Regions from separate parts of the Bradyrhizobium sp. Leo78 genome, predicted to be linked through region 2. Evidence: predicted binding sites of a transcription regulator. Region 2 holds the regulator's gene; the other holds the start of a gene.
What was found. The regulator LexA, encoded in region 2, represses DNA repair genes until DNA is damaged. The targets are predictions, from matches to a motif close to TGTTCNNNNTGTGTTCNG.
Positions count from the first base shown of each region.

Region 1: the regulator LexA is predicted to act here: its motif matches at 8,249-8,266, upstream of AC5ZG1_RS01360 (ImuA family protein).

Region 1 is NZ_JCAMOT010000001.1:311,779-323,997, reverse strand. It holds gene AC5ZG1_RS01385 (non-oxidative hydroxyarylic acid decarboxylases subunit C) at 1-507, shown strand, start outside; gene AC5ZG1_RS01380 (non-oxidative hydroxyarylic acid decarboxylases subunit D) at 504-764, shown strand; gene AC5ZG1_RS01375 (universal stress protein) at 1,000-1,839, opposite strand; gene AC5ZG1_RS01370 (error-prone DNA polymerase) at 2,193-5,753, opposite strand; gene AC5ZG1_RS01365 (Y-family DNA polymerase) at 5,750-7,495, opposite strand; gene AC5ZG1_RS01360 (ImuA family protein) at 7,386-8,180, opposite strand; gene AC5ZG1_RS01355 (hypothetical protein) at 8,297-8,467, opposite strand; gene AC5ZG1_RS01350 (UdgX family uracil-DNA binding protein) at 8,466-9,821, shown strand; gene AC5ZG1_RS01345 (inorganic phosphate transporter) at 10,240-11,868, shown strand; gene AC5ZG1_RS01340 (M20 aminoacylase family protein) at 12,052-12,219, opposite strand, start outside.
Region 2 is NZ_JCAMOT010000014.1:833-13,051, reverse strand. It holds gene AC5ZG1_RS19050 (glutamine--tRNA ligase/YqeY domain fusion protein) at 151-1,848, shown strand; gene AC5ZG1_RS19045 (YybH family protein) at 1,860-2,252, shown strand; gene glnA (type I glutamate--ammonia ligase) at 2,276-3,706, opposite strand; gene AC5ZG1_RS19035 (hypothetical protein) at 3,822-4,004, opposite strand; gene AC5ZG1_RS19030 (SPW repeat domain-containing protein) at 4,256-4,618, shown strand; gene AC5ZG1_RS19025 (MFS transporter) at 4,773-6,101, opposite strand; gene AC5ZG1_RS19020 (ComEC/Rec2 family competence protein) at 6,502-8,790, shown strand; gene AC5ZG1_RS19015 (hypothetical protein) at 8,800-9,021, opposite strand; gene AC5ZG1_RS19010 (hypothetical protein) at 9,162-9,587, opposite strand; gene lexA (transcriptional repressor LexA) at 9,881-10,582, opposite strand; gene AC5ZG1_RS19000 (molybdopterin molybdotransferase MoeA) at 10,784-11,995, opposite strand; gene AC5ZG1_RS18995 (HAD-IA family hydrolase) at 12,005-12,219, opposite strand, start outside.

The DNA.
Region 1 (12,219 bases), on a different contig from region 2:
CCCTGGACCGAGCTCGACTTCCTGCAAGCCATGACGACGAGCGCGCCGATCTTCCTTCAACTCAAGACGACGTTTCCCGAAGTCGTTGCCGTCAATGCACTCTATACCCACGGTCTGGTGGTCGTCGTCTCGACAAAAATCCGCTATGGCGGCTTCGCCAAATATGTGGGCTTGCGCGTGCTGACCACGACCCATGGTCTCGGATACGCAAAAGTCGTGATCGTTGTTGACGAGCAAGTCGACCCGTTCGATCTTAAGCAGGTGATGTGGGCGATATCGGTGAAGGTAAACCCCGCGGGCGACATCGTGACCATCCCGAATCTCGCGGAGAATCTTCTGGATCCGGCCTGCAGTCCGGCCGGCGTGGTGACCAAGATGATCATCGACGCCACCACGCCGATCGCGCCTGACCTTCGCGGCGACTATGGCGAGGAACTCGACAAGCCGCAGCACACCGATCAGTGGCGGACCAAGCTCATGGCTCTGGCGAAGGAGATGCGGACATGACGGCGACAACCGCCGACACTCTTCCGGCCGCATGTCCGCGATGTCGATCAGGCAAGATCGAGGTCCGCAGCAAATCTCCCGTTGCCGGGGTCTGGACCGTGTTCGGTTGTCCGACATGCCTCTATGTCTGGAGATCGACCGAGCCGGAGGAGAACGTGAACCCGGACAAATATCCCGTCGCCTTTCGGCTGCGCCCCGAGGATCTTGCCAATCTGCAGGTGGTTCCACCGATTCCAGCGCGCGGGTCATCCTCGTGAGGCCGGGCAGGACATTGGCCATTGTCATTCCGGGGCGATGCGAAGCATCGAGCCCGGAATCTATTTCTCCACTTGCGCCTGCGGCCCAATGGATTCTCTGATGTGCACTTGCACATCATAGCTCGCGCTGCGCGCGCCCCGGAATGACGGACAGTGAGAGTTTCTCGGCCATCCCTCGTGACGCCGCTTCGCGATGCCCGGAATGACACCTCGGGCAGTCCGGTAAGCGCGATTCCTAATGCGCCATCAATAACGGCAAGTCTGCGTGTTCCATGATGTGGCTGGTGGCGCCGCCGAAAATCAATTGCCGCAGCCTGGTCCTTGTAAAAGCTCCCTTGACCAACAGGTCGCAGCCGTCGGCCTTGGCCGCGGCGAGCACCGCTTCGCCGGTGCTGCGACCGTTCAGCTCGATGCTCATGGGCTCGGCGGCAATGCCATTGTACCGCAATTGCTTGCGCACCTGATCGGCCGATGGACCCGGCACATCCTGTCCGCCGATGACAGTCAACACCGTCACGCGTCCGGCCAGGTGCAATAGCGGCATCGCCAACGCGTTGGCGCGGGCCTGCTCGGTGCTGCCATTCCAGTGGATCATGATGTTGGTCGCGATCTGTTTCGGAGCAGTCGGCGGCGACAGCACAACAGGCCGACCGCTTTCGAACAATCCCGACTCGACCGCCCGCCGATAGAGAGGGTCCGTAGCAGCACCCGGCCTGCTCATCACAATCACATCGAACACGCGGCCATGGCTGCCGACGAGGCCCTCGCCCGGCGGCACCTCGGCGAACCAGCTATACCAAGGCCGGTCCGCGGTCATTTTCGCAGCAGCAACACCGTGCTGCTGCATGAAGGTCTCGAACAGCTCGCGCTCGCCCGCCGCCTCCGCTTCGCGCCGCACCCGATAGGTTTCCATGGAATAGCTGCTGGCCAGCCCCGCCACGACAAACTCAGGCGTGCCAAACCACAGTGGAACCCCCTCGATATAGGCGCCAGTGCGCCGCGCGAGCAGCACCGCCGTTTCGAGTGTGGATGTCATGGCCGGGGTATTTTGGGTCGGTACCAAAATCGTCTTCATTGTCAGCTCCCGCCCGTTGCAGATGAACGATGGTGCAGGCAGCCAAAACGGCAGTGACTATCGATATGCTAGACCTTCGGGACGGGATCGCCAACGCCGAGTGCATTGCGAAATGGATTCTCTGTAGTTTCGCATCATAGTTCGCGCCTTCGCGCCCCGGGAATGACGGAGGGAGCTTGTGGCCCATCCCTCGAGACGCCGCTTCGCGGCTCCTCGGGATGAGGAGTCATTCCGGGGCATCGCGAAGCGATGAGCCCGGAATCCATTTCTCCGCGTGCGGGTGCGGCGCAATGGATTCCGGGCTCGCGCTGCGCGCGCCCCGGAATGACGGAGGAGAGAGGCGGCGCGCTCCCTCAATGGAAATCGCGTGACGGCGGCAGAATGCGGACGTTGCGGGGGTGGCGGATTTTTTGCGGGGAGTTTTCGCCGTGGTCGCGGCGGTCGTCGTTGAGGGGTTCGACCAAAGCGGGGCCGGCGGGCACGGCAGGCTTGGCGCTGAAGGCGTCGTTGGAGAGATTGATGAGGTCGTAGGAACGGTCGATCATGCGCTGCGCAACCAGGTGCGTCACCTCCTCCGGGCTACTTTGGATATAGCCTTCGACCAAGATCAGCCGCGCGCCCATCACTTCTTTCCGGTATTGCTCCATCACCTTCGGCCACACCACGATATTGGCGATCCCGGTCTCGTCCTCGAGCGTCATGAACACCACGCCATTGGCGCTGCCCGGGCGCTGCCGCACCAGTACCACGCCGGCGCAGCGGACGCGGCGCCTATCGTTCCGATGGCAGATCTCCTGGCAGGGCACGACGCGCTCTTTTGCAAACATCGCGCGCAGGAACTCCATCGGGTGGCCTTTCAGCGACAGGCGGATGGTCTGGTAGTCGGCGACCACCTGCTCCTGCCGCGGCATCTGCGGCAAGGGTTTTGCGTTCTCGTCCGGCTGCTCGCGGGCAACAGCGGCTTCGAACAGAGGCAAAGGCACGTCGTCGGGCAGCCGCCGCACTGTCCAGAGCGCTGCGCGGCGATCGAGCCCGATCGAGCGAAAGGCATCGGCGTCCGCCAGCAGGATCAGCGCGCGCTTGGGCAGGCCGGTGTCGCGGGCGAAATCCTCCAGCGAGGTGAAGGGACGCCGCTGCCGCGCAGCGACAATGCGGTCGGCCCAGTCGATTTCTTCACCTCTCCCATAGGGAGAGGTCGCGCCCAACGGGTCGCGCCGAAGGCGCGCCCGATGACAGGCTCCAGCGCGGGTGAGGGGCGCGGTCTCTCGTGGGACCTGAGCCCCCTCACCCGACTTGCACATGGTCATGTGCAAGTCGACCTCTCCCCGCTGGGGAGAGGTGGGAGCGTGCGGCAACATCGCAGGCTCACCACGGAATGACGCCTGGATTTGCTTCAGCTTCTCCTCATCCGGGTCTTTCCAGTTGAAGCCGTCGATCTGGCGGAAGCCTAGCCTCACGGCACAGTGCTTACCGCTGCCCTCCTCCAACATATTCTGGGCGAAGCTGTAGGATATGTCGATCTCTCGAACCTCGACGCCGTTCTTGCGGGCGTCGCCGACGATCTGCGCAGGGGCGTAAAAGCCCATCGGTTGCGAGTTGAGCAGTGCGCAGCAGAAGGCGTCGGGGTGATGATGCTTGAGCCAGGAGGAGATGTAGACGAGTTGGGCAAAACTCGCGGCATGGCTTTCCGGGAAGCCGTAGGAGCCAAAACCCTTGATCTGGTCGAAGCAGCTTCTGGCGAATTCGCCATCGTAGCCGCGCGCGACCATGTTGCCGATCAGCTTGTCCTCGTACTTGCCGATGGTGCCGAGATTGCGGAAGGTCGCCATCGAGCGGCGCAGGCCATTGGCCTCTTCGGAGGTGAATTTTGCGGCTTCGATGGCGATCCGCATCGCCTGCTCCTGGAACAGCGGCACGCCGAGGGTCTTGTGCAGCACTCTGTACAATTCGTCTGCAGGACCGTGCTCCGGTGACGGTGATGGATAGCTCACCTTCTCCTGCTTGTTTCGCCGGCGCAAATAAGGATGCACCATGTCGCCCTGGATCGGCCCCGGACGCACGATCGCGACCTCGATGACGAGGTCATAGAACTCCCGCGGCTTCAGCCGCGGCAGCATGTTCATCTGCGCGCGGCTCTCGACCTGGAACACGCCGAGCGATTCACCGCGGCACAGCATGTCGTAGACTCTCTTGTCGTCCTGCGGAACGGTCGCAAGCTCCCAGCGCTCGCCCTTGTGATCGGCGATCAGGTCAAAGCTCTTGCGGATGCAGGTCAGCATGCCTAGCGCCAGCACGTCGACCTTCATCATGTTGAGCGCGTCGACGTCGTCCTTGTCCCATTCGATGAAGGTGCGGTCGTCCATCGCGGCATTGCCGATCGGCACATAGGTATCGAGCCGGTCCTGCGTCAGCACATAGCCGCCGACATGCTGCGAGAGATGGCGCGGGAATTCGATCAACTCAGTGGCGAGATCGACCGCGAGCCCTATCATCGCATTCTTCGGATCGAGCCCCGCTTGCCGCACCTGCATGTCGTTGAGGCCCTTGCCCCAGCTTCCCCACACAGTATCGGCGAGCGCGGCGGTGACGTCCTCCGTCAGCCCAAGCGCCTTGCCGACGTCGCGGATCGCGCTGCGCGGACGATAATGGATGACGGTTGCGATGATGGCGGCGCGGTGACGGCCATAGCGGCGATAGACATATTGCATCACCTCCTCGCGCCGCGAATGCTCGAAATCGACGTCGATGTCGGGCGGCTCCAGCCGCTCTTTCGAGATGAAGCGTTCGAACAGGAGATCGACCTTGGTCGGATCGACCGAGGTGATGCCGAGCACGTAGCACACGGCCGAGTTTGCCGCCGATCCCCGCCCCTGGCACAGGATGCCCTGGCTGCGCGCGTAACGGACAATGTCGTGCACGGTCAGGAAATAATGCGCGTATTTCAGCTCGGCGATCAGCGCGAGCTCCTTGTGCAAGGTGGCGCGAAGCGTGTCGTCGATCTTGCCGCCGAAATAATTAATGACACCGGCCCAGGTCAGGTCTTCGAGATGCTGCTGCGCGGTCTTGCCCGGCGGCACCGGCTCATCGGGATATTGATATTTGAGCTGATCGAGCGAAAAGGTGATGCGGTCGGCAAAGCGCATGGTCTCGGCGATCGCGTCGGGAAAATCGCGGAACAGCCGCGCCATCTCCTGCGCAGGTTTCAGATGCCGCTCGGCATTGGCTTCCAGTCTTTTGCCGATCGCATCGATCGTCATCTTCTCCCTGATACAGGTGAGCACATCCTGCAGCGGGCGGCGCGCGGGATGGTGATAGAGCACTTCGTTGGTTGCGAGCAGCGGCACGTCTGCTGTCGTCGCAAGGTGATGCAATCGTGCCAGGCGCCGCTTGTCGTCGCCACGATAGAGAAGGCTTGCGGCGAGCCATACGCCATCAGCACGGCTTGCTTTCAGGCGTTCGAGCAGATCGAGCGACTTTGTCGTCTCGAAACGATGCGGCAAGGACAGCACCAGGAGCTGGTCTTCGGCGAATTCCAGGAGATCGCTCAGCTTCAGACGGCACTCACCCTTTTCGATCCGCTTGATGTCATCGCCGCGCTTGCCGCGGGTGAGAAGCTGGCACAACCGGCCGTAAGCCGCGCGGTCGCGCGGGTAGACCAGGATGTCAGGCGTGCCATCCATGAATACGATGCGCGAACCGATCAGCAGCTTTGGCGGATGGGTCACTTTCGAATTTTCGAGCTCCTTGTAGGCGCGCACGACACCGGCGAGCGTGTTGTGGTCGGCAAGACCGATCACGGGGATGCGGAGAATGCTCGCCTGATGCACATAGGCGCGCGGATCCGATCCGCCGCGCAGGAAGGAGAAATTGCTTGTGATGCCGATTTCGGCATAGTCGGGCGCCGGTTCCATCATGCGAAAAGCCCATGCACGAACCAGTTGGCGGGAATGGGCTTGCCGTCTTCGTCGATCAGTTCGCTGTCGTAAAGGCCGTCGCGAAAGATCCAGAAGCGCAGACCCTGCTCGTCCTCGACGCGGAAATAGTCGCGCGTCAGCACCTTCCCGTCCCGCTGCCACCATTCCATGGCGATGCGCTCGGGACCCTCGACCCGCACCACCTGATGCGTGGCGCGCCGCCAGGTGAAGCGATGCGGCGGTCCGTCCGGCACGGTGGCGAACGGCACCTTGATCGGCTCTGGCCTTTCGAACAGGCGCAGCGGACGGAGCGGCGGTTCGCCCTCGGCGCGCACGGGCCAGGAGGCTTGCGAGGCCGCGGCCAGATGATGCTGCGCAGGGGCGGCAAGCGCCGCGCGCTCGGGGATATGGGTGTCCTCCGGCAGGTACACGACCACGCGCTTGCCGCCGATGCGGGCGGCGATGCGGTCGATCAGCGCGGCAAGCTCGTCATTGTCATGGACATGGGCATCGAGATCGCGCTGCTGCTGCACCACGATCTCGGTACGACCAGCCGACAGGCGGATCAGGTCGAAGCCGAAGCCGGGATCGAGGGGATCGCTCAGTGCATCGAGCCGCTCGCGGAACAGGCGGTCGATCACCTCGGGCTTCGTGACCGCACGCCCGGTCTCGACGGCAAGCGTGCGCACCGCGCCGTCGGTGCGGAAGAAACCTGCTTCCAGCTTCCGCGCGCCCTTGCCCTGCTTGTCCATCGCCTGGACCAGCATCTTGGCGAGGTTCTGCAGCGTCAGCGCGATCATGGGCTCGGTCGTGACCGGCTCGGGAAACCGCTTTTCGACGATGTAGTCAGGCAATGGCTTGCGCGGGCTGATCGGCGCATCGCCCTGCCCCAGCGCGTGCGCGAGCAACGTGGTGAAGGCAGCACCGAAACGCGCCGCAATCTCATGGCGCGCGCGGGCAGCAACATCGCCGATCGTCTTCAAGCCGGCGCGGCGCAGGCCTTTGGTGATCGTCTCATCGGCGCCCAATGCCGAGATCGGCAGAGGGCTGACAGCTTCGACCTCCGCACCATCCTCGATGATCCTGCCTGACGAATGCCGCGTCAGCGTACGGGCGCAAACCGAGGTGGCTGCGATCGCGCCGCTGACGGCAAAGCCGCGCCGACTGAGCGCGCCGCAGATGATCTGCAGCATCGCGTGTTCGCCGCCGAACAGATGGGCGCAGCCGGTGATATCGAGGAAGAGACCGTAGGGCGGATCGAGCGCCACCAGAGGTGTGAAGCGGTCGCACCAGTCGGCGATGTCATTGAGCGTTTTGGCATCCGCGACCTCGTCGGCATCATAGACCGTCAGTTCCGGGCAGATCGCGCGGGCATTGGCGAGTGGCAGGCCAGTCGACAGCCCGCTTCGCGCGGCGATGTCGTCGAGAGAGTGGACCACCAGCGCGTTGTGCTCCTTGATGACGACAACGCTGGGGATTTCTTTCTTCACCTCTCCCATAGGGAGAGGTCGGATCGCATCGTTAGATGCGATCCGGGTGAGGGCTCTCTCCCCACGAAGAGTCTCGCCCGCGGAGACACCCTCACCCCGGCCCTCTCCCGCAAGCGGGAGAGGGAGCTCAGTGCCCGTGTGGTTAGCTGGCGAGGCGCTGCTTCGCGCCAGTTGCCGCTTGATCCGATCGATGGGCAGGCGCGGCAGCCACAGGCTGAGGATACGCCGACGGTTCACTGAAAAGGCACTCATCACATTTCCATTCCATGATCCATCGCCCGACCGGGCCATGACGGTTGCGAACGAGCTGCGCATCGAACAGAGGCGCGCCCCACGCGCTCCAACTGGCGCCCGGCGGCGAATGCGCCGCGCGCACGATCCATCTGGTTTCCGCGGTGGACGGAAGCGGCGTTGCCGCCAGGCGCAGCAGCAGCGCGGGGACGCCTGATGATTGCGCTGATAGCGTCAGCTTGCGGCTCGCGACCAGATCGAGCTGCTTGGACTCGCCCCAGACTTCCATGATGACGGCGCCTAGCGCGTCGCAAGCGAGCGCATCGGCCGTGGTGCGCAAGGCATTGTCGATGTCGGCGGCGCGCACGGTGACGAGGAGACGCGGATCGAGGCCAAGCTCGGACAGACCGTTCATCGACAGCGCGCCGGATTCGGTTTCGGAAAAATCCTGCCGCACCCAGACCAGCGGCTTTCGCGCGGCAAGACGGCCGGCGAGACCTGCGATGAAACCGGTGGCGGAAGCGCCCTGGTGCCCCTCGGCAAACACCTCGTGCACCGCGGCTTTCGCGAGGCCGCCCTTGAGCATCGCATCAGCGCCGGCATGACCGAGCGCGATCCGCGGCAGCGGATGCGCTTCATTGGATGTCTCAATGCGCTCGATGCGCCCACGCAGGGACGCAAGCGTGCTCAGGCGTGCGCTCGTCATGCGCCGCTCCTTAAGGAAGATATCGGGGCCGCTGCCGGCTTCCGGGAGAAACTAGAAGCTGGCCCAATTGTTCATGGTATGTTCTAATATAAAGCCAACTGCGCGGGAGGAGTCAATCAGATTGGTAACGGGATAAATTCATGAATGAAATCAATTGGATTCATGAGAGCCGTCATGGCCGGGCTTGTCCCGGCCATCCACGTTCTTTCCTTGGTGAGGAAGGCGTGGATGCCCGGGTCAAGCCCGGGCATGACGAGAGGAGAGACAGGAGGGAGAGTAAGTGCCATGCACCACATCATCCTGGGCAGCGAGACTGATTTCGACGGCTGGCGAAAGGCAGCACGGACGCTGGTGCTGAACGAGGTGCCGCCTGACGATGTGACGTGGACGGTGCGCAACAACGAAGTCGAACCGTTCGATGCGCCGGACCGCGAAGCACCGCTCGAGCCGCCGCATGGCACGTTCAGCGTGCCGGCCAAATTCGTCGAGCTGGCGAAAACCGCGATCCTGCATCGCGATGCCGAGCGCTTTGCCCTGCTCTATCGCCTGTTGTGGCGCCTGCGCCGCGACCATGACCTGCTCGACGTCGCCGACGACCCTGATGTCGCGCGCATCCATGCGATGGCGAAGGCCGTGCATCACGAGGCACAGCGGATGCGGACGTCGATCCGCTTCCGCGAGATCGGGCGCGAGCACAAATCGCATTTCGTCGCCTGGTTCGAGCCGCAGCATCATGTCGTGGAACTGGCGGCGCCATTCTTCGCGAGCCGCTTCGCCGACATGCCCTGGTCGATCCTCACACCTGATGTCTGCGCGCATTGGGATGGACATGCGGTGTCGATCACCCCTGGTATCGGCGAGGCCGGGATGCCTGCAGGCAATCGGCTGGAGGAAATCTGGCAGCGTCATTACGCTACGATCTTCAACCCAGCCCGGCTGGCAGCGAAGCAATCGAGGAACCTGCCGGAGGCTTCGACGATTAAGCCCACAAGCGAAATCGCCACGCCACCGGAACCCGCCATGATCCGCCACGCCGACCGACTGAGTGCGCTGCGGAAGGAAGCCGCCGATTGCCGCGCCTGCCATCTCTATGAGCATGCGACCCAGACCGTGTTCGGCGAAGGCCCGCAAAGCGCGCAGGTGATGCTGGTCGGCGAGCAGCCGGGCGACAAGGAAGATCTCGCCGGAAAACCGTTCGTCGGTCCCGCCGGCCTGATGCTCAACCGCGCGCTTGACGAGGCCGGTATCGACCGCAAAAAGGTCTACGTCACCAATGCGGTGAAACATTTCAAATTTGTGCCGCGCGGCAAGATCCGCCTGCACCAGAAGCCGAATACGCCGGAGATCAAGGCCTGCCGCCAATGGTATGAGCGGGAACTCGCATCGATCAAACCGGACCTGGTAGTGGCGATGGGCGCGACCGCTGCGCAATGCGTGTTCAACAAGCTCACGCCGATCAACAAGAACCGCGGCCGCCTGATCGATCTTGACGACGACGTCAAGGCGCTGGTGACGGTGCATCCCTCCTATCTGCTGCGGCTGCCCGATGAGGATGCGAAAGCGCGGGAATATCAACGCTTTGTCGAGGATCTGAAGATCGCCGCGGAACTGTTGAGGAAACGCGCGCGGGCTGCGGCATAAGCATGGCCCCATGCATAGCACTGCAAATATCAAGCCGTTGATAAGACTGATATCTATTTACAACCTTACATTGATGGACAATACTCCCCTATTACAGGGGGAGTTTGGGGCGTCTTGTTCACGCCAATGACGTTCCCATGCGGTCGACGCGCTGCCACGGCGCCACAGCCCCGGCGTCAGGCAGCGCGCGACCGCTCCTCTCCATCACATATCCATCACACACTTTCGCTGCGCGCATGGCTCGTCATGTGAATGGTCAACATTCGTGTCGCGAGCGCGCGTGACAGACGATCATCGATGCAACACCCAAGCACCGTTGCGACACGTGTTTCATTCAAGCAAACTACGGCTGTCATCTAACCTTCAAGTCAATGGTCAAGACTAAGGGCCTCCTTCCGTATTTCGACGGGGCCTCAGAATGACCGATTTTGCACTCAATACTTCAGTACGCGACGAAAGACCGATTCAGCCGGCTTCAAGGCCAAATCTCGATAAAGGCTTCAATCCGCTGACGATGATCCTCTTCTTCGGCATCCTCGCGGCGGGGTTGCTGTTCGTCGCCTACAGCATCTATTCCGACGTCGATGCCACCGGCACCCGCGTCACCACGTTCTTGCCCTACATCCTGCTGTTCGTTGCGCTCTTGATTGCGCTCGGCTTTGAATTCGTCAACGGCTTCCACGACACCGCCAACGCGGTCGCGACCGTGATCTACACGCATTCGCTGCCGGCCGAAGTCGCGGTGATGTGGTCGGGCTTCTTCAACTTCCTCGGCGTGCTGCTCTCGTCTGGCGCGGTCGCCTTCGGCATCATCTCGCTGTTGCCGGTCGAGCTGATCCTGCAAGTCGGCTCCAGCGCCGGCTTTGCCATGGTGTTCGCGCTGTTGATCGCCGCGATCCTGTGGAATCTCGGCACCTGGTATTTCGGCCTGCCAGCCTCGTCTTCGCACACGCTGATCGGCTCGATCATCGGCGTCGGCATTGCCAACGCGCTGATGCGCGGCCGCGATGGCACTTCCGGCGTCGACTGGAGCAAGGCCACCGAGATCGGCTATGCGCTGTTGCTGTCGCCGCTGGTCGGCTTCGTCTGCGCCGCAATCCTCTTGCTCGTGCTCAAGATGATTGTGCGCAACCCTGCGCTCTATGCCGCGCCCGAAGGCAACAAGGCGCCGCCGCTCTGGATCCGCGGCCTGCTGATCCTGACCTGCACCGGCGTCAGCTTCGCGCACGGCTCCAACGATGGGCAGAAGGGCATGGGCCTGATCATGCTGATCCTGATCGGTACCGTGCCGACGGCGTATGCGCTGAACCGCACGCTGCCGGAATCCATGGTCGCCCAGTTCCAGAAGAACTCGGAAGCTGCCTCCAAGGTGATCGCGGCGAAGGGCGCCGGTCACAGCATCATCGGCGATCCCCGTCCGGCCGTGACGCAGTACATCTCGCTGCACCACCTCAATGAGGGCACCTTCCCCTCGCTCGCGGTGCTGGTGAAGGATGTCAGCGACCAGGTGACGAGGTACGGCTCGCTGACCAAGGTGCCCGCGGAAGCCGTCGGCAACACCCGCAACGACATGTACCTGATTTCGGAAGCGATCCGCTTCCTGATGAAGGACAAGGAGAGCGACCTCAGCAAGGAAGACATCGCGACGCTGAACGCCTACAAGGGCTCGCTCGACAGCGCGACCAAGTTCATCCCGACCTGGGTGAAGATCGCGGTGGCGATCGCGCTCGGCCTCGGCACGATGATCGGCTGGAAGCGGATCGTGATCACGGTCGGCGAGAAGATCGGCAAGACCCACCTGACCTACGCGCAGGGCGCCTCCGCCGAGCTCGTTGCCGCCGCCACCATCGGAGCCGCGGACACCTTCGGCCTGCCGGTGTCCACCACGCACGTGCTGTCGTCCGGCGTCGCCGGCACCATGGCCGCCAACGGCTCGGGGCTGCAGATGGCGACCATCCGCAACCTCCTGATGGCCTGGGTGCTGACGCTGCCCGCCGCGATCATGCTGTCGGCTTCGCTCTACGTGCTGTTCGCGAACGTGTTCTGAGCGGCAGAGCCATCAACAACAAAGGCCCGCGCGATGCGCGGGCCTTTTGTTTTGTCGCGAAGACCGCGTCACACACTCTGTCATTGCGAGGAGCGCAGCGACGAAGCAATCCATCTCTCCGCAAGCGGAGGCATGGATTGCTTCGCTGCGCTCGCAATGACGGGGAAGGACGACGAAAGGGCGTCACGCCGCGAGCGTGTTCTCCACCAGCTTGATCCAGTAGGACGTGCCGTAGACGATCGCCTCGTCGTTGAAATTGTAGGCGGGGTGATGCAGGCCGGCGCTGTCGCCATTGCCGCAGAAGATGAAGGCGCCGGGGCGCGCTTCCAGCATGTAGGCGAAATCCTCCGC
Region 2 (12,219 bases):
CTCGAAAGCGGCAGCCTCGAAAGCGGCGGCCTCGAAAGCGGGCTTGGCGGGCCGGGGCGAATTTGGCAGAAGGGCGGCTGATCCCTTTTTTGAGCATGATCTTTCGGGAAAGCGGCTTCCGGTTTTCTGGACCATGCATAGGAACCCTCGATGACGACAGAACCAGTGGCGGCAGAAGCGGTGGCGGCGGAGACCGGACGCGATTTCATTCGCGACATCGTCCAGGCTGACCTCGCGTCAAAGACGCACAGCCACGTCGTGACGCGCTTCCCGCCGGAGCCGAACGGCTACCTGCACATCGGCCACGCCAAGTCGATCGCGCTTAACTTCGGCATCGCGCAGGAGTTTCCCGGCCACTGCAACCTGCGCTTCGACGACACCAATCCGACCAAGGAAGAGCAGGAATATATCGACTCGATCCAGGCCGACGTGCGCTGGCTCGGCTACGACTGGGGCGACAATCTCTATTTTGCCTCCGACTATTTCGAGCGCCTCTACGAATGGGCCGAAAGCCTGATCAAGCAGGGCGACGCCTATGTCGACGACCAGAGCCAGGAGGAGATCCGCCTCGCGCGCGGAACGCTGACCGAGCCCGGCAAGAACTCGCCCTATCGCGACCGCTCGGTAGAGGAGAACCTCGACCTGTTCCGCCGCATGAAGGCCGGCGAGTTCCCGAACGGCGCGCGCGTGCTGCGGGCCAAGATCGACATGACCTCGGGCAACATCAACATGCGCGACCCGGTGCTGTACCGGATTCTGCACGCACACCATCCGCGCACCGGCGACACATGGTCGATCTATCCGAGCTATGACTATGCCCACGGGCAGTCGGACGCGATCGAGGGCGTCACGCACTCGATCTGCACGCTCGAATTCGAGGATCATCGCCCGCTCTATGAATGGCTGCTCGACAAGCTGCCGGTGCCGTCCAAGCCCAGGCAGTACGAATTTGCGCGCCTGAACCTGACCTATACGCTGCTCTCCAAGCGCGTGCTGACCCAGCTCGTGCGCGAGGGACATGTCGCCGGCTGGGACGATCCCCGCATGCCCACGATTGCAGGCTTGAAGCGGCGCGGCGTGCCGCCAGCGGCGATCCGCGAGTTTATCAAGCGGATCGGCGTGGCCAAGTCCAACAGCGTCGTCGACGTCGGCATGCTGGAGTTCTGCATCCGCGAGGAGCTGAACCGCACCGCGCTCCGACGCATGGCGGTGCTGCGGCCGCTCAAGGTGGTGATCGAGAACTATCCGGAAGGGCAGGTCGAGGAGATCGAGGCGATCAACCACCCCGACGATCCCACGGCCGGCACCCGCAAGATCGCCTTCGGCCGCGAGCTCTATATCGAGCGCGACGACTTCATGGAGAACCCGCCGAAGAAATTCTTCCGCCTCTCGCCGGGCACCGAAGTGCGGCTACGCTACGCCTATTTCATCAAGTGCACCGGCGTCATCAAGAACGACGCCGGCGAGGTCGTCGAGCTGCGCTGCACCTATGATCCCGCGACCAAGGGCGGCAATGCGCCCGACGGCCGCAAGGTGAAGGCGACCATGCACTGGCTGCCGGCGGCGCAGTCGAAACCGGCCGAGATCCGCATCTACAACCAGCTCTTCGCGACGCCCAGTCCGGACGCCGGCAACTTCGCCGCCGACCTCAATCCGCAGTCGCTGGAAGTGCTGACGGACGCGCGCATCGAGCCGGCGATCGCCGAGAGCAATTCGAACGAGGTAATGCAGTTCGAGCGCCAGGGCTATTTCGTGCGCGATGCCGACTCGACGTCGGACAAGATGGTGTTCAACCGCACCATTGGACTCCGCGATACCTTCGCCAAGGAAGTCGGCGGCAAAAGCTAGGGGCGGGCGAGATGCAGGGCGAAGCCGAGGAGATCGTCTCCGCCATCATGGCAAAATGGTCCGCCGGCTTCAGCAGGCTGGATGCCGCAGCACTCGCTTCGCTCTATTCGGAGCGCGCGTTCTTCTTCGGCTCCAATCCGACGCTCTATCGCGGCAGGGAAGGGGTTGCGGCCTACTTCAACGGCCTGCCGCAATGGCGCTCGCCGACCGTTCAGTTTTCCGATGTGCGCGCCGCGCAGGTCAGCCCTGATCTCATCAACATGGCTGGCACCGCGTCATTCTTTCTGGGCGAGAGTGATCCGACGTTCTCAGTCAAGATCACCTGGGTCATCGTTCGTGAAGACGGCGACTGGAAAATCGCCAGCCATCACGTTTCATCGAAGACGCCGCTGATTGACCAATAGGCGGGTCACCCGGGCGGTCGTCGCTAGATGTCGTAATAGAGGTGGAACTCGTACGGATGCGGGCGTAGCCGGATTGGATCGACCTCTTTCTTCCGCTTGTAGTCGAGCCAGGTTTCGATCACGTCGGCGGTAAAGACGTCGCCACGGAGCAGGAAGGCGTGATCGCGCTCGAGCGCGTCGAGTGCCTGGTCCAGCGATCCGGGCGTCGACTTCACATCCTTCGCCTCGGCGGGCGGCAGGTCGTAAAGATTCTTGTCGATCGGGCTGCCCGGGTCGATCCGGTTGTTGATGCCGTCGAGGCCGGCCATCAGCATCGCGGAGAAAGCCAGATAGGGATTGCACGAAGGATCCGGCGAGCGGAACTCGACGCGCTTGGCCTTCGGGTTCGGCGAATACATCGGAATGCGGCAGCAGGCCGAGCGGTTGCGCTGGGAGTAGACCAGGTTGATCGGGGCCTCATAGCCCGGCACCAGGCGCCGATAGGAGTTCGTGGTGGGCGCGCAAAGCCCGCACAGCGCCCAGGCGTGGGTCAGGAGACCGCCGATATAGTAGCGGGCAAGCTGGCTCAGCTCGGCATAGTCGCCCCTGTCGTAGAACAGATTGGTCTCGCCCTTCCATAGCGACTGGTGAACGTGCATCCCTGAAGCGTTGTCCTCGAACAGCGGTTTGGGCATGAACGTCGCGGTCATGCCATGCTGCTTCGCGGTGTTCTTCACCACGTATTTGTAGATCATCAGATTGTCCGCCATGCGCGTGAGCGTGGTGAAGCGCATGTCGATCTCGTTCTGGCCGCCGGTCGCGACTTCATGGTGATGGGCTTCGATCTGGATGCCGAGTTCTTCCATCGTCAGCACCATTTCGGCGCGGAGATCCTGCATGCTGTCGGTGGGGGGAACGGGAAAGTATCCTTCTTTCGGGCGCGGCTTGTGGCCCAGATTCGGCACTTCCTCCTTGCCCGTGTTCCAACTGCCTTCACCGGAATCGATTTCGTGGAAGGCGTAATTGATGCCCTGTCCGTAGCGGACGTCGTCGAACACGAAGAACTCCGCCTCCGGACCGAAGTAGCTCGTATCGGCGCGCCCGGTGCCCTTCAGATGGGTCTCGGCCTTCTGCGCGATGTAGCGAGCATCGCGGCTATAGGATTGACCGGTCACGGGGTCGCGGATGTTGCAGATCAGGACCAGGGTCGATGCCAGCGAATACGGGTCGAGGAAAGCCGTGGTCGGATCTGCGACGACAAGCATGTCGCTTTCCTGGATTTCCTGAAAGCCGCGGATCGATGAGCCGTCGAAGCCAATGCCCTCGCTGAGAGCATCGATACTCGCCGCGCTCGGCGGGACGGAAAAATGCTGCCACACCCCCGGCAGGTCGGTGAAGCGCAGGTCGATCATCTGCACCTTCTCATCGGTGATCGCCTTCACGAGATCTTCGGCTGTCGTACATCTGGGAAACATGGCTTCGCTCCTGTCATGGAGAGCCGGTCACTAGAGGTCATGTTGTCGCTCCGCCGCGCGTTAAAGCGGCTTGCGACGAATCCTGCGCCACGTTCGCGGTTGCCGCACCGGAGCGTCAGCTTTGGTGCGGCCCGCGCATCAGCTTCATGGCGTCTTCGATATGCCGCCAGGTCTTGGCGAGTTCGACCTCGCCCTTTGCCTCGAGCTCGATGGCATTCTGCGCAGCTTCCGCAATGGCCTTGGCACCATGTGCTTCCAAGAGCTGCCGCGCATAATCGTGGATTTCGATTTCTCGCATGGCGTCATGCTCCTCTCGTTCTGGACGCAACCTTGAATTCCGGTCGGGCCGAGAGCCGTAGACGTTGACACCTGATTGAGCGCAGCAGTTTGCATCCTGCTGCGGCGCACTTGCAAGCGTGCTTTCCGGGTGATGGGCGGCGGGAAGCGGCTCCGGAACACGGAGAGCCGCAACACAACGCAGGTCAGGCGGGATGTCTTTCCGGCGCCGCGCCGCGTGACCATATGCATGGGAGAGGGGAGGTGAGCGTCATGCGCATTCAACACTGGCAGGACGTTGCCAGCTTGTTGGTGGGTGTGTGGCTGGTCGGGTCGCCGTTTGCCCTGGGCTTCGGCGGAGCGGCCGTCTGGATCACCATCGCGCTTGGGTTGGCTGTCATCCTGTTTGCCGTCGAGGCATTTGTCATTCCGTCCTATCTGGAGGAATGGGGAGAGATGCTGCTCGGACTGGCTCTGCTCTTGGCACCGTGGACGGTCGGCTACGAGCAGGTCTCGGCGACGGTAAGCAGCGTGCTGTCGGGCATGCTGGTGATCCTCTTGGCCGGCTGGGAGCTGCTGACGGATCGTGATTTCACCGCCTGGTGGCACGATCGCTGGCATCACCGCGCCGGCTGAGAAGGCGGGTTTGGCCGAGCCATCGGTCCGACCGCTACGCGGTAGCGGCCGGCGCGAGGGGATTGTTGCGGCAGAGGTGTCGACCCGCTCCTGCCGGATGTTGGATTCCCCCGCCACAGGGCTTGGTAGCCCCCGGGGCAAGGGCTATTGGGCGTCACGATGCGGTTCTCGGTTCGACCTGCTCCCAGATGCTGGTCTTGTTCGTTTCCGGCATCAGGAAAACGGCGAGCACGAAGCAGATCGCAGGAACTAGGATCGGATAGATCAGCGCGTAGCCGACGCTGCCAGTGGCGGCGAAAGCCGCCGAGGTGATGAACGGCACCAAGCCGCCGCCCCAGCCATTGCCGATGTGATACGGCACCGACACCGACGTGTACCGGATTCTGCTGGGGAAGAACTCCGCAAGGAACGCGCCGACCGGCCCGTACACCATCCCGACGTAACAGACGAGGATGAAGATGATGAAGATTGCGATCGGATAGTTGATGTTTCCGGGGTGCGTGACCGTTCCGAGCCACAGATACAGCGGATAATAGGTGATCGCGGCAAGCAGCATGCCTCCCAGGATCACCGGTTTGCGGCCGATCAGGTCCGACAGCCAGCCAAAGAAGATCAGGCTCGGCGTCGCAAGTAGCAGCGCAGCCCCGACGATGTACGACGAGGTCAGCGCGTCCACCTTGGAGACCTGCTGCAGGAAGTACAGCGCCCAGAACTGACCGCTGTACCACACCACGCCCTGTCCGATCAGGACGATGATGGCGATTCCGATGTATTTGATGTTCGAGCTAAGGAACGCCTCCTTCCAGGGATTCCTGGTCATCTGCCCGCGGGCCTTGATCTCCTGGAAGATCGGCGTCTCCTGGAGCTGGAGGCGGATGTAGATGGCGATGGCCACCAGCAGGAATGACAGCAGGAACGGAACGCGCCATCCCCATTCGTTGAAGGCCTGATCGCCAAAATAGATCCGGGTCAGAATGATCACGGCCAGCGACACCACGATCCCGAGCGTCGGCGAGGTCTGGAGCCAGCCTGTGTAGTAGCCGCGTCTGTCGTCGGGCACATGCTCGGCCACATAGGTGATGGCGCCGCCATACTCGCCACCCAGGCACAGGCCCTGGATCATGCGCAGCCCGAACAGCACGAACGCGGCGGTGAGACCGATCGACTGGTAAGTCGGGATCAGGCCGATCGCGCCCGTTCCCAGTCCCATTCCGGTGAGCGTGATGAGGAACGTGTACTTGCGGCCGACCCGGTCGCCCATCCATCCGAAGAGGAATGCTCCGAGCGGACGGATCAGGAATCCTGCAGTGAACAGGGCGATCGTGCTCAGCAGGGCTGCGACGGGGTGGGATTGTTCGAAGAACTTGACCGACAGAACGGCGGCCAGGCTGCCAAAGATATAGAAGTCATACCATTCGATGATGTTTCCGACCGACGCGGCAACGATCACCCGGCGAAAATCGCTCGGTACTTGAATTGCCATGTGCTGCTCCTTCGGTTCAAAGGCTTCTCCTCGCGTTTTTCAGCGCTCTGTTCGCTCGCGGAGTGCGCGTGATGCGTGACGCTACAGGCCTGATTTGCGAGTTGCGTCCGCAACGCCGGTCTCAGGGAAGCCTTGAACCACCTGAGAAGGGCTCCAGCGGTCTTCGAACCGCGAGCCACCACTGCCTCTTTCCCATCTGTCCGGGTGGAGGCGTGAGAGTAGTCTAATCCTCAATGGGACTGTGGCCTTATGAGACTTTCGGCTCAATCGGGCTTGGAGCGCTAAGATCGGAAACGCGCCGGCAGGGCGTTCTTTCCTCCGTATTCCGCATCTGTTCCGCTATCCCGCGGATACCCGGTTCCGGTAGCTTTGTTGAAGCAGGAATACTCCAGGGCGCAGGATGTCGGACGAGGGCAGGACGCCGGGCGGCAGGCGCGGCTATGCCGGCACCTGGCCGCCCCGCGAGGCGGTGGCGCCGGCGGGTGGTTATGCCCCGATCGGCGTCGGCGCCTGGCCGCCAATCGTCGAGACGTTGCGCCAGTGGGTCCGGGCGGAAGCGGGCGCCGGACGGCTTCTGCCCTGGGTGCCGGTCGCGTTCGGCTGCGGCATCGCGCTTTACTTCGCCGCCGACCATGAGCCAGTGCTGTCGGTCGCGGCCATCGTCGCCATCGCGCTATGCGCTGTCGCGTTCCTGCTCAGGCGGCGGCAGGCGTTCGCTGCCGCCGTCATCATTGCCGCCGTTGCGGCGGGTTTTGCGGTTGCCACCTGGCGCACCGCGCGGGTCGCACATGGCGTGCTGGCGCGGCCGATGTTTTCGGTGTCGCTCACCGGATTTGTCGAGACACGTGACATCCGCGAGCGTACCGACCGTTTCGTGCTGCGCGTCGCGAGCATCGAAAGCCAGCGCGGCGCGCCGAAGCTCGAGCGTGTCAGGCTGTCGGTGAAGAAGGGCACTGCCCCTGACGTCGGCAGCTTCGTCGAATTGAAGGCACGGCTGCAGCCGCCGCTCGCTCCCTTACGGCCCGGCAGCTACGATTTCAGCCGCGATCTCTATTTCCAGGGCATCGGCGCCTCCGGTTTCGTACTCGGCGCGATCAAGACGACGGCGTCGCCGGAAGGCCGCGGATTTGCGCTGCGCTATGCGGCGTTCATGCAAGGCATGCGCGATGCGATCGATGCGCGGATCCGCAACGTGCTCGAAGGCGACAATCGCGCGATCGCGACCGCACTCCTGACCGGCCGGCGCGATGCGATCTCCGAGCCGGTGAATGATGCGATGTTCATCTCGGGGCTCGGCCACGTGCTCTCGATCTCGGGCTATCACATGGCGGTGGTCGCGGGCGTGGTCTTCTTCGCAGTCCGCGCCTTGCTCGCACTGTTCCCGGTGCTCACTGTAGGCTTTCCGATCAAGAAATGGTCCGCCGCCGCGGCGCTGGTCGCTGCCGCCTTCTATCTGCTGCTGTCGGGAGCGGAGGTCGCGACCCAGAGATCGTTCTTCATGACGGCAGTGGTGCTGATCGCCGTCATGGTCGACCGCCGCGCGGTGACGTTCCGGACGCTCGCCGTCGCGGCCATGATCGTGCTCGCGATCGCACCGGAAGCGCTGGTTCATCCGAGCTTTCAAATGTCGTTTGCGGCCACCCTCGGGCTGGTGGCGCTGGTGCAGATTGGCATGCCGCATCTGTTTGCCGCGCCCGATCATTCCGCGACCGCGCGGATCGCGCTGTGGGGCGGGCGCGAGATTGCGATGCTGCTGCTGGCCTCGCTGGTAGCGGGGCTGGCGACCACGCCCTATGCCGCCTTTCACTTCCATCGGGTGGCGCCCTTCGGCGTGCTTGCCAATCTGGCGGCGATGCCGGTGGTGTCGGCGCTGGTGATGCCGGCCGGGCTCCTCGGCTTGCTGGCGATGCCGTTCGGTTTCGACGGCGTGTTCTGGGCGATCATGGGCAGCGGCATCGACTGGATGATCGTGGTTGCGCAATGGGTCGCCGCGCTGCCGGGCGCAGTCGGCCACGTCAGTGCGTTCGGGATCGGCCCGCTGATCGCCGCGAGCCTGGGCGTCATCCTGCTCGGGCTGTTGCGCACGCCGCTGCGCTTCGCCGGCGCGGCGGTGCTTCTCATTGCGGTGGTCTGGGCGGTGAGGGCGCCGCAACCCGACATCCTGATTTCCGGCGACGGCCGCAATGTCGCCGTCCGCGGCGGTGACGGGCGGTTGCACCTGATGCGGACCGCGAAGGACGCGTTTCTCGCCAAGGAGTGGCTTGCCGCGGATGCCGATGCCCGCACTGCAAGCGACCCGTCGCTCACGGAGGGCGTGTCCTGCGATGAGAGCGGCTGCGTGACCTCTGTGGCCGGTGGCGCGTTCGTTGCGCTCACGCGGCGATCCGAGGCGCTCGCGGACGATTGCGAACGGGCGGTGCTGATCGTGACCGCACGGCCGGTGCCACAAGGCTGTGCGGCGGCGGTCATCGATGCCGAGCGGCTGCGGCGGCAGGGCGGGCTGGCGCTGCGGCGGAACCGGAACGACTTCGTCATCGATGCGGTCAAGCCCGCCGGCCTCGACCGGCCGTGGTCGCCTGCGGTGTCAGGCGAAGGCGAACCCGAGACCACGATCCGGATCCAAGGGGCACCCGCGCCGCGCGCCATCGATGCGACCCCGTCCGAGTCCGACCTGCAGCCGGAAGACTGAGCGCCCCCGTCAATCTCCACCGGCGCTGGCCGGCAGCTCGAAGGCGCCGAGCCGAAATTCGTCCGGACCGCCCGAATGCGACGGCACTTGCACGAGCGTGAAGCTCGCATCCGGAAATCGCTCCCAGATCGCGAGATCTTCCGCTGCGACGGTGAGCCAGCCGAACCTGAACATGTATCGGCCGGGCTGGGCCACCCGTCCGGCTTTTTGCCATGTGATCTTGGTGACCACCGATCATGCCCCTTGCGAGTAGTTCAACAAAAAACCGCATGCGCCCCCGGATGGCCTCCGGGGCCGCTCGAAATACTTTGTTTTTCACCCGCGGCAACGTCCCGCCGGCCGAGACCGGCGGCGCACGCTGCCCGAAGCTCTCAGCCGATGAACAGCGGGTTCGGCGCGGGGCGCTGGTCGACCGCCTTCGGTGCCGGCTCTGCAACATGATGCGTCACTGGCAATTGCAGCACGGTCGCCCGCTGCCCTTCGCAGAGCTGGGTCACCAGCACATGGCTGCCATCGGGGAATTCGATCGCGTCGTGATGACGATCCCGAATATGCGCATCGATCTGGTTGAACTTGCCGACACGGAAGCCGGTCGTCTTGGTCCAGATCCAGCGATTGTCGTAGCGGACGTTATCGGCGAACGCGAGTTCGGTTCCGGGAAGCATGCAGACTGCGACCGTCGGATCGCTTTCCGAAGCGAAGCCGCGGGTCGAAGTGCCGCGGAAGGTGGTGGTGATAAGCGTCTCTCCAACTTGGGCGGGACGCGTCGCCACGGCATGCAGGCTATAGTCACACATCGGATTGCTCCTCATTCGAGATAGCCGACCCGTGCCTGGGAAGAGGCGCAGGCCTCTATCAGAGTGGACGATAACTTATAAGCCTCTGCTCCGTTCTTGGCATTTGTACGGCCCGCGCCCTCTAGCCGTTCACAAACACGATAGGAGGCGCTGCCGCACATCTCCTTGCATCGAGAGTGCCCCGGCGAACTTACCGGGGCTCTTATTCTAATCACTCTAAATCGTTCTTGTCAGTGTCCTTGAGGGCAGATCACCCACCAAAGTACCAGACGAGCTGCTGCGTCCTCGTCGGCTCAGTACTTGCGATAAAGCCCGATCAGCTTGCCCTGGATCCGCACCCGGTTCGGCGGCAGGATGCGGACTTCGTAGGCCGCATTGGCAGGCTCAAGCGCGATTGACGCGCCGCGGCGACGGAAGCGCTTCAGCGTCGCTTCCTCCTCATCGATCAGCGCCACCACGATGTCGCCGGTGTTGGCGGTGTCGTTACGCTGGATCAGCGCCATGTCGCCGTCGAGGATGCCGGCCTCGACCATGGAATCGCCGCGCACCTCGAGCGCATAATGCTCGCCGGAGCCGAGCATGTCGGGCGGCACGCTGATGGTGTGGCTGCGGGTCTGCAGCGCCTCGATCGGCGTACCCGCCGCGATCCGGCCCATCACGGGAACGGCGACGGGACGGTTGCCATCGTCTTCGGCCACGGCCGCGCTGGTCGTGCGCTTGCCGAGCGTGCCCTCGATGACGCTCGGCGTGAAGCCGCGGCGGCCGTTGCCGGCAGCGGAGAGCTCAGGCAGTTTGATCACCTCGATCGCGCGGGCGCGGTTCGGCAGGCGGCGGATGAAGCCCCGTTCCTCCAGCGCCGTGATCAGGCGGTGGATGCCGGACTTCGAGCGCAGGTCGAGCGCGTCCTTCATCTCGTCGAAGGAAGGAGGCACGCCGGCCTCTTTCAGCCGTTCGTTGATGAAACGCAGAAGTTCATACTGTTTGCGCGTAAGCATCGCGAGCATTCCCCCGGTTGGTAGCGTCGTTCGATCCGAGACTTGAGAAGAGCTGATCTCGGGAGTCACGCACTCCCATTCGTAGACAGCGAGTTTCGAAACAAATCATGAACGGACACTATATGTTCGATATGTGTTCCGCAACCACTTAATTTCTGGTGAACGCGATCAGAGATGCTCCGGTAGATGCTGGTCGCCGCGTCATTCAGGCAATCGGAGGATGTCGCAAGGCGCGCCTTTTGCTGCGGCTGGCGCGAATGGCGGACGGATCACAAGTGCCTGCGCCGCAGTGAGATTCCCAAGCAGCGAACTGTCTTGCTTGGTGACCGGCGTTGCGATCAGCGTGCCGTCGTCGCGCTCTTCGAGTAGCGCACGAAGATAATCTTCGCGCTGATCGTTGGCGGCGAGATCGCGGCCGAGCAGGGCGCTTTCCGTCACGTGATGAATCGCCGAGCGGCCGAGCAGGGCCCGAATCAACGGCACCAGGAACAGATAGGCGCAGACATAGGACGACACCGGATTGCCGGGCAGGCCGATCACTCGCATCGCGCCGAGCCGGCCATGCATCATCGGCTTGCCCGGCCGCATCGCGATCTTCCAGAACGCCATGGTCACGCCCTCGGCCTCAAGCGACGGCTTCACGAGGTCATGGTCGCCGACCGAGGCGCCGCCGGTGGTGATGAGGATGTCGGCGCCCGCGGCATGCGCGCGGCGGATGCCGTCAGTGGTGGCGGCAACCGTGTCGGCGGCGACCCCCAGATCGATCGCTTCAGCGCCTTCCGCACGCGCCATCGCCCGCAGCGCATAGCCGTTGGAATAGACGATCTGGCCTGGACCCGGAGAGGTGCCCGGCATCACGAGTTCGTCGCCGGTCGCGAGCACGGCGACCTTGGGTCGGCGCCGCACGGGGAGTTCCGGATAGTTCATCGACGCCGCCAGCGACAGCGCGCGGTCGGTCAGCCGGCTTCCGCGCCTGAGCAGCACGTCACCCTCGCGGAAATCGACGCCGGCGGGCCGGATATGCCGCCCGGCGACAGCGGCCTCGGTGATGGTGATGTGATCGCCATCGACCTGGGCGTCCTCCTGGATCACGACCGCATCGGCGCCGGCGGGAATGACGCCTCCGGTGAAGATCCGTGCCGCTTCCCGCGGACCAAGTTCCCGACCGAACGGCCGGCCCGCGGCGACTTCGCCGATCACCTTCAGCCGCGCGCTCAAGTCGGCGGCGTCGGCGGATCGCACCGCATAGCCATCCATCGCCGACATCGCGAGTGGCGGCTGAGTACGTTTTGCCGCGACGTCACGGGCAAGCGTGCGGTGATAGGCGGCATCGAGCGCGACCATCTCTTCCGGCAATGGTTCCGCGCCGGCGAGGACCGCGGCAAGCGCATCGGCGACCGGCATCAGTGCCACGGGCAACTCCTAAATTCCGAGCGCGACAAGCGCGTTCGTCACATCATCCGGCGATGTGACGTGAATGGCCGTGAGACCTATCGCCCGTGCGCCGCGAATGTTCTCGGCGGAATCGTCGAAGAACACGATGCGCGAAGCCGGCACGCCGATCGCCTTTATCACGTAATCATAGGCGTCCGCGTCAGGTTTCCGTAGCCCGATCGTCGAGGAGAAGAAGATCTGAC